DNA from 2 places in the Cupriavidus sp. H39 genome. Region 1 is predicted to be linked to the other one. Evidence: predicted binding sites of a transcription regulator. Region 1 holds the regulator's gene; the other holds the start of a gene.
What was found. Region 1 encodes NrdR, which represses ribonucleotide reductase genes. Its sites were predicted from a motif close to CACNANATNTNGTG; they were not measured.
Positions count from the first base shown of each region.

Region 2: the regulator NrdR is predicted to act here: its motif matches at 1,834-1,847, upstream of ACOCMH_RS30720 (ribonucleoside-diphosphate reductase subunit alpha).

Region 1 covers NZ_CP189848.1:2,912,152-2,916,564, reverse strand. Annotated here, with positions in the region: gene ACOCMH_RS28890 (pilus assembly protein) at 1-1,359, shown strand, start outside; gene ACOCMH_RS28885 (type IV pilin protein) at 1,359-1,829, shown strand; gene nrdR (transcriptional regulator NrdR) at 1,851-2,315, opposite strand; gene glyA (serine hydroxymethyltransferase) at 2,466-3,713, opposite strand; ZMP/ZTP riboswitch at 3,840-3,963, opposite strand; gene ybgC (tol-pal system-associated acyl-CoA thioesterase) at 4,129-4,413, shown strand, end outside.
Region 2 covers NZ_CP189848.1:3,311,055-3,315,467, forward strand. Annotated here, with positions in the region: gene ACOCMH_RS30720 (ribonucleoside-diphosphate reductase subunit alpha) at 1-1,608, opposite strand, end outside; gene ampD (1,6-anhydro-N-acetylmuramyl-L-alanine amidase AmpD) at 2,103-2,723, opposite strand; gene ACOCMH_RS30730 (sigma-54-dependent transcriptional regulator) at 2,720-4,369, opposite strand; gene ACOCMH_RS30735 (sensor histidine kinase) at 4,396-4,413, opposite strand, start outside.

The sequences.
Region 1 (4,413 bases):
CTCGGCCCGGGGGCGAACCGCGGCGGCCCGCTCGCCAGCAAGACCGCGACGGCGACCGGCGGCGCACTCTACGCGCTGGACGTGACCGAGCCGGAGCGCTTCAGCGATACCCCGGCAGCGGCCAGCGCCACGGTGATCGGCGAGTGGAACAACACGCTGCAGTGCGCCGGCGATACCGCCTGCGGCGACAACCTTGGCAACACCTATGGCACGCCCGTGATCCGCCGCCTGCACAACGGCCAGTGGGCCGTGCTGTTCGGCAACGGGCTGGGCAGCAAGAGCGGTTCGGCCGGCCTGTTCATCATGCTGGTCAACCCGGCCGACGGCTCGCGCACCTTCCGCTATCTTGGCACCGGCTACGGCCCCCAGGAGGATCCCGCGGGCGCCAGCAGCAAGAACGGCATTGCCTATGTCACGCCGGCAGACCTCGACGGCGACCACATCACCGACTATGTCTACGCCGGCGACGTGTTCGGCAACCTGTGGCGCTTCGACCTGACCTCGGACAATCCGGACCACTGGCGCGCCGGGAGCCGCCCGCTGATGCAGACCGGTGGCAAGCCCATCTCGACGAAGGTGGCGGTGGGCTCGGTGCCGGGCACCGGCACCGGCGCTGCGGCGATGCCGCGCGTGGTGGTGGCGTTCGGCACGGGCCGCCGGCTGGAGCAGACCCAGGGCAGCGAAGCAGTGTTCGAGCCGGGCGGGCAGGCGCTGTATGGCGTGTGGGACTGGGACATGGCGGGGTGGAACGCGATCGCCGGCGCCCAGGCCCGCTATGCGTCGCTGGCCAGCGCCACGCGGCCGCTTGCCGGCGCCAACCTGACGCAGCAATCGATTACCGCCGAAGGGCGCGCGGCTGGCGGCACGGTGACGGTGCGCACGGTCAGCGCGAACAAGGTGTGCTGGCAGGGTTCGAACGCCTGCGCGAGCGGCAACAACAAGTACGGCTGGCAATTGCCGCTGCCGTCGGCCACGCGCGAGCAGGTGATCTACAACCCGGTGGTCGCCTACGGCATGGTGATCGTGAACACCACCATCCCGCCCGGTTCGGCCCTATCGCAGGCACTGTCGTGCAATGCCGAGGTGCCGTTCGGCTTCACCATGGGCGTGTCGATGGCCTCGGGCGGCGCGGCCGCGCAGTCGTTCTTCAGCAGCACCAACAGCAGCACCTTCCCGCTGCTGAACAACGGCATCGTCAGCGGCATCGGCCTGAGTGGCACCGGCACGCCGTCGGTGGTGACGGCGAAGAAGCGGCCCTACCTGGTGCAGCAGACCGTGGTCGGCAGCGGCGCCATCACGCAGATCAACCCCGGCGCCAACGGCGCCGGCGCCCGCCTCAACTGGATACGCCTGCGCTGATGACCATGAACCTGCCTCTGCCTGCCTTTGCCCGCACCCGGCGTGCCGCCGCCGGCTTTACGCTGATCGAGCTGATGATCACGGTGGCGATCGCCGCGGTGCTGGCGGCGATTGCCTATCCGTCATACACCGAGCATGTGCGCAAGTCGCGCCGCACCGACGCCAAGACGGCGTTGCTCGACCTGGCGGCGCGCCAGGAGCGATTGTTTAGCACGCAGAACGTGTATGGCGGCACGCCCGCGGCGCTGGGCTATGCCGGCGCGGCGTTCCCCGTGGCGATCCAGTCAGGCGGCCAGGCGTACTACCAGCTGACCGTGGTGGCGGGCAATCCGGCGACCAGCTATACCGCGACGGCGACGCCGGTCGGCGTGCAGCTGGGAGACGACTGCGGCAGCTACACCATCAACCACCTGGGGGTGCAGGGAAACACCGGGATGCGCGCCGGCGTGGCGTCGGCGCAGTGCTGGTAGCGCAGGGCTGGCGCCAGAGCGTCAGCGCTTGCCGCTGCCCGCGGTGACTTCCGCGAGCACGTCCGAGAATTCGGACACGTCCTCAAAGCTGCGGTACACCGAGGCAAAGCGGATATAGGCGATCTTGTCGAGCTTGCGCAGCTCGCGCATCACCAGTTCGCCGACCTGGCTGCTGGGAATTTCCTTCTCGCCCAGGGCCAGCAGCTTTTCTTCGATGCGGGTGATGGCTTCGTCGATGGCTTCGGCCGAGACCGGGCGTTTGCGCAGCGCCAGGCGCATCGAATCCTTCAGCTTGGCGCGAGCGTAGTCCACGCGCGAGCCGTTTTTCTTGACGATGGCGGGGAAGAACAGCTCGATCCGCTCATAGGTGGTAAAGCGGCGGTCGCAGGCTTCGCAGCGGCGGCGCCGGCGCACGGCGTCGCCGTCTTCCGACATGCGCGTATCGAGCACCTGGGTATTGGAATGACCGCAAAAGGGGCATTTCATGCCGGACCACCTTCAGTTGAACCCCATCGCCTTGTCCGTGTTGTGGTTCTGCGGCGGCGGGGCGGGTTGGCGAGGCCCGCAGCCCGCGCCGAGGCGCTGGCAAGCGCAGCCGCCGGCCGCCCATGCACGCGCACGGGCGGCCTCGTACCATCAGCCGTAGACCGGGAAACGCTTGGTCAGGGCCGACACCTGCTCGCGCACCGCGGCGATGTTGGCGGCGTCGTGCGGGTTGTCCAGCACGTCGGCGATCAGGTTGCCGACGATGCGGGCTTCTTCTTCCTTGAAGCCGCGCGTGGTCATGGCCGGCGAGCCGACGCGGATGCCGGAGGTGACGAACGGCTTTTCCGGGTCGTTCGGGATCGCGTTCTTGTTCACGGTCAGGTGCGCCTCGCCCAGGATGCGCTCGGCTTCCTTGCCGGTGATGTTCTTGGCGCGCAGGTCGACCAGCATCACGTGGCTCTCGGTACGACCCGAGACGATGCGCAGGCCGCGCGCGATCAGGGTCTGGGCCAGCACGGCGGCGTTCTTCACCACTTGCTGCTGGTATTCCTTGAACTCGGGCGTCAGCGCTTCCTTGAACGCCACGGCCTTGCCGGCGATCACGTGCATCAGCGGACCGCCCTGGATGCCCGGGAAGATCGACGAGTTGATCGCCTTCTCGTGCTCGGCCTTCATCAGGATCACGCCGCCGCGCGGGCCGCGCAGGCTCTTGTGCGTGGTGGTGGTGACGAAGTCGGCGTGCGGCACCGGGTTCGGGTAGACGCCCGCGGCGATCAGGCCGGCGTAGTGGGCCATGTCGACCATGAAATAGGCACCGATCGACTTGGCGACCTTGCCGATGCGCTCGAAGTCGATGCGCAGCGCGAACGCCGAGGCGCCGGCGATGATCAGCTTGGGCTTCTTCTCTTGCGCCAGCTTTTCCAGTGCGTCGTAGTCGATGTCTTCCTGCGCGTTCAGGCCGTAGCTGACCACGTTGAACCACTTGCCGCTCATGTTCAGCGCCATGCCGTGGGTCAGGTGGCCGCCTTCGGCCAGGCTCATGCCCATGATGGTGTCGCCCGGCTTGAGCACGGCGAAGTACACGCCCTGGTTGGCCTGCGAGCCCGAGTTGGGCTGCACGTTGGCGGCTTCGGCGCCGAACAGCTGCTTGACGCGGTCAATGGCCAGTTGCTCGACGATGTCGACATACTCGCAACCGCCGTAGTAGCGCTTGCCGGGATAGCCCTCGGCGTACTTGTTGGTCAGTTGCGAACCCTGCGCGGCCATCACGGCCGGCGAGGTGTAGTTCTCGGAGGCGATCAGCTCGATGTGGTCTTCCTGGCGCTGGTTTTCCTGCTGGATGGCGGCAAAGACCTCGGGGTCGATCTGGTCGATCGTAAAACGGCTGCGTTCGAACATGGCGAAACTCGTCTGAAAAAAGGGAATCCGATGCGGGCATCGGGGGTAGGGCGCGCGGGGAAGGCTAGCGGCGACCGGCACCGGCGGCGGGTAAGAGCCGTCGGCGCAGGGCGCACCCTGCTTCCCATTCGCTGCCCAGGCGAGCGGCAGGCATGACTCGCGTCAACGCCATGGCGTGAGGAAATCACGCCAGAGAACTTGCGCTTCCTCGTGGTAGTACCCACTGACTTCGCCAGTCGCGCAAGATGGAATGGTTGCGCGCAGTGTAGCGCGAGGCGGCCGCCCGCCGCAAGCCGTGGACCCGCCAGCCAAGCCCTGGCAAGGGCTGGCGCGGCCCTGGCCAGCAACTTGCTGTTGCAAAGTCGTCCTGCGGGTTTACACGAAACGGGTATCGCTCTCCGTTACAATCGCGGCCATGACAAACTTTGTCTGGACCCTGCGGGTGTACTGGGAAGACACCGATGCAGGCGGCGTAGTGTTCTACGCCAACTACCTCAAGTTCTTCGAGCGTGCCCGCACCGAGTGGCTGCGCTCGCTCGGCATCGAACAGCAGGCGCTCGCCGACCAGGCCGGCGTGGTCTTTATCGTCCGCAGCACGGCGGTCGACTACAATGCGCCCGCCCGGCTGGACGACCAGCTTGAGATCCGCACGCGCATCGACCGGGTCGGCCCGGCTTCGGTGCAGTTCACCCAGGAAGCC
Region 2 (4,413 bases), 400 kb from region 1:
TTCGCCGCTGGCGGCCTTGGCTTCATAGCCCAGGTAGGCCTTCTCGAATTCCTTGCCGACCTTGTCGTGCAGGTCCGGGCAGGTGGCGGGCGAGAACAGGGTCCACTCGCCGCCTTCCATCACGCGCTTCATGAACAGGTCCGGAATCCAGTTGGCCGTGTTCATGTCATGGGTGCGGCGGCGGTCGTCGCCGGTGTTCTTGCGCAGCTCCAGGAATTCTTCGATGTCCAGGTGCCACGTTTCCAGGTAGGCGCAGACCGCGCCCTTGCGCTTGCCGCCCTGGTTCACAGCGACGGCGGTGTCGTTCACCACCTTCAGGAACGGCACCACGCCTTGCGACTTGCCGTTGGTGCCCTTGATGTGCGAGCCGAGCGCGCGCACGTTGGTCCAGTCATTGCCCAGGCCGCCGGCAAACTTGGACAGCAGCGCGTTTTCCTTCAGCGCTTCGTAGATGCCTTCCAGGTCGTCCGAGACGGTGGTCAGGTAGCACGACGACAGCTGCGAGCGGCGGGTGCCGGAATTGAACAGCGTCGGCGTGGACGACATGAAGTCGAACGACGACAGCAGCTGGTAGAACTCGATGGCGCGCGCTTCGCGGTCCTTCTCGTTCAACGCCAGGCCCATGGCGACGCGCATGAAGAAGGCTTGCGGCATTTCGATGCGGGTTTCATCGATATGCAGGAAGTAGCGGTCGTACAGGGTCTGCAGGCCCAGGTAGTTGAACTGGAAGTCGCGGCCGGCGTCCAGCGCGGCGCCCAGGCGGGCGAGGTCGAAGGTGGCCAGCTTTTCGTCGAGCAGTTCGGCTTCGATGCCGCGCGCGATGAACTTCGGGAAGTATTCGGCGTAGCGGGCCGACATCTCCGACTGGGTCACTTCGGTGCCCAGGATTTCCTTGCGGATGGTGTGCAGCAGGATACGGGCGGTGACCTGGCTGTAGTCCGGGTCTTTTTCGATCAGGGTACGCGCGGCCAGGATGGCGGAGTCGTACACCTGCGTCATCGGCACGCCTTCGTACAGGTTCTTCAGCGTTTCCTTCAGGATCGGCTCGGCGCTGACGGCCTTGCCCAGGCCGGAGCAGGCGTTGTCGATCAGGGCGTGCAGTGCGGCGACGTCCAGCGGCTTGGTCACGCCGGCATCGGTCACGTTAACGCTGATGCCGCCTTCCTGCACGCGGGCCACGGCCTGGGCGTTGGCCTGGGCGCGCTCGTCCTTGCGCTTCTCGCGGTACAGCACGTAGGCGCGGGCCACTTCATGCTCGCCCGAGCGCATCAGCGACAGCTCGACCTGGTCTTGCACGTCTTCGATATGGATGGCGCCACCGCTCGGGCGGCTGCGCACCAGTGCGCGCACCACGTTGTCGGTCAGCTGCTCGACGATCTCGCGCACGCGCGCCGAGGCCGCGCCCTGCCCGCCGTTGACGGCGAGGAAGGCCTTGGTCATGGCGACGGCGATCTTGGACGGCTCGAACGCCACCACGGCACCGTTGCGACGAATGATCTTGTGGTCCGGGTAGTTCGTATTGGCGGCGTTGGCGGGGGTCTGCTGCGCGGTCGGTGCGATACCGGCGGCGGCGCCACCCGTGGTGATTTCGTTCTGGGCCGTTTGCATGAGAACTCCTGTTTTTTACCCTGGAAATAAGAGACAAAAGAGCCCCTGGCGAAATGCGGCGAGAAAGAACGTCCCTCCCGGCTCGAAAGTGGGGGCGGACAGACTGCCTTTACGTGAACATTTCGCCAGGGACTCTTGTGATTCGCAGGCCTTGCAGGGAGGTTTGCAGTCGATGCGCGAACTTCGCGGCTGCTGCCTCGCCTGGGGCCGGCTCCCCGGTTTGACTACTAGATATAGTGGGTGATGCGGAAAACTGGGCTAAGTATAGTGAAAGGAATCCGAATGACCAGTCTTGACAACCGCTATTTGGGGCGCGCCGGCGCCTGTGCGGCAGCGCCACATGCCCGCAAGCCTAGTACGCGCAAGGGTTTCGGCCAGACCGTTCGCAACTGCACATTTCACAAAAATTTTTTTGATTGTTGCGAGGTTGCGATAGCCCCACACCGACGTGGGGCATGTGCGCCGGAATGGAGCGCGTACGGCGCCGAATGACGTTAGGAATTCGTCACCTGCCCCGCGGCGCCGGGGCACTGGTAAGGCAACATTGCGGGGACCACCCCTGCCTGCCTGGCAAACCGCGCCCAGTCGAAATGCGGGCCGGGATCGGTCTTGCGGCCCGGGGCGATATCGCTGTGGCCGGCAATCGCGCGCACCGGATAGGCGGCCATCAGCGCGGGCACCAGCGTGGCCACGGTGTCGTACTGGGCCAGCGTGAACGGCAGGTCGTCGCAGCCTTCGATTTCGATGCCGATGGAAAAATCATTGCAGCGCGCGCGCCCGAAGAAATCTGACTGCCCGGCATGCCAGGCCCGCTGGGTGCACGGCACGAACTGCACCAGCTCGCCGGTGCGGGTGACCAGGAAGTGCGCGGACACCTGGACCTGGTGGATGGTGGCAAAGAACGGATGCTTGCCGGGATCGAGCCGGTTCTGGAAGAAGGCCTCGATGTCGCCGCTGCCGAACTGGCCGGGGGGCAGGCTGATGTTGTGCAGCACCACCAGGTCCACCGGCATGCCGTCCGGGCGCGCGTCGAAGTTGGGCGACGGAACGCGGCGCGCGGCGGCAACCCAGCCGTCGGCATCAGGCAGATAGGGGGAACGCGCGGGCGCGGTCATGTCGTTCCCTCGCCTTCCGCTGGGCCGCGGTCGGCGGCATCCATGGCTTCGCGGATGCCCAGTTGCTGGATGCGGTAGCGCAGCTGGCGCAGGTTCAGGCCCAGCAATGGCGCGGCTGCGGTGCGATTGAAATTAGTCTGCGCCAGCGCCTGCAGGATCAGCTCGCGCTCGACGGCCTCGAGCCTGGCCGGCAGGTCGATCGGGAACACGATGCCGCGGCAGGCGCGCTCGGCAGGGTCGCCGGCGGGCTCGCGTTCGGGTGTTGCTGCGGTGGCAGTTGCTGCCGCCGGTGGCGGCTCAGCCTGAACCGGCGCGGGCGTGGCGGGTGCCGGCACGACCGGGACGCCCGCAGTGCCCCACGCGGCGTAAGCAGCGTAAGCGGGAGGCGGCACCGGCTGCGGCACCATCGCGGGCACCGGCGGGTGCAGCAGCCCGGCGTGTCCGGCGCCGGCGTCCAGCGGGCCCAGGTCGGCCAGCTCGATGTCTTCGCTTTCGGCAAACGCGTAGGCGCGCTCGAGCAGGTTTTCCAGTTCGCGCACATTGCCGGGAAACGGATAGGCCACCAGCCGCTGCAGCGCCGCCTGCGACAGCCGCTTCGGGTGCGCATCGCCGTAGCGCACCGCCAGGTGGTCCAGGATGGCGCGCGCCAGCACCGGGATATCTTCGCCGCGCTCGCGCAGCGTGGGCATGCGCAGCGCCAGCACGTTCAGGCGGTAATACAGGTCTTGCCGGAACTGCCCTGCCGCCACCATCGCGGCCAGGTCCTTGTGGCTGGCGCACATCACGCGCACGTCGACGGCGTCTTCGCGGCTGGCGCCGATCTTGCGCACGCGGCGCTCCTGCAAAGCGCGCAGCAGCTTGACCTGCATCGGCAGCGGCAGGTCGGCCACCTCGTCGAGCAGCAGCGTGCCGCCGTTGGCGGCCTGGAAGAAGCCGCCGCGCTCGGCGTCGGCGCCGGTGAAGGCGCCCTTGACGTGGCCGAAGAACTCGGACTCCATCAGGTTCTCGGGGATGGCGCCGCAGTTGACCGCGACAAACGGATGCGCGGCGCGCGCGCTGGTGGCATGGATGGCGCGCGCGGCGCGCTCCTTGCCGCTGCCGGATTCGCCGCTGATCACCACCGGCGCCATGCTGCGCGCCAGCCGCGACAGCGAGCGGCGCACCTCCTGCATCGCCGCGGAATGGCCGGGCAGCAGCGCCGCAGCGCGGTCGGCGGCCTGCTCCGCCGCCACGGCGGCGTCGGCATCGGCGCTCTCGCGCGGCGGGCGCCCCAGCGCATTCAGCACCAGGCTGCGCAACTGCTCCAGCGACACCGGCTTGGCGATGTAGTCGAAGGCGCCGGCCTTGAGCGCTTCCACGGCGTTGTCGGCGCTGCCGTAGGCGGTGATCACCGCCACCGGGATGCGTTCGGGCGCGGCCGACAGCTGGCGCACGATCTCGATGCCCAGCCCGTCGCCCAGGCGCATGTCGGTCAGCACCAGGCTGTAGCGGCCCTGCGCCAGCTTGTCGCGCGCCTCGGCCAGCGAGCCGGCCAGCACCACGTCATGGCCCATGCGGCGGATCGAGATGTCCAGCAGCTCGCGCAGGTCGGCCTCGTCGTCGATGACCAGGATGGGGTCGGGCGCGCGGGACGTTCGGGATGGCATGGGGCAGTGGCGGGATGGAGGACGGTTCAGGCGGCGGCCGCCGC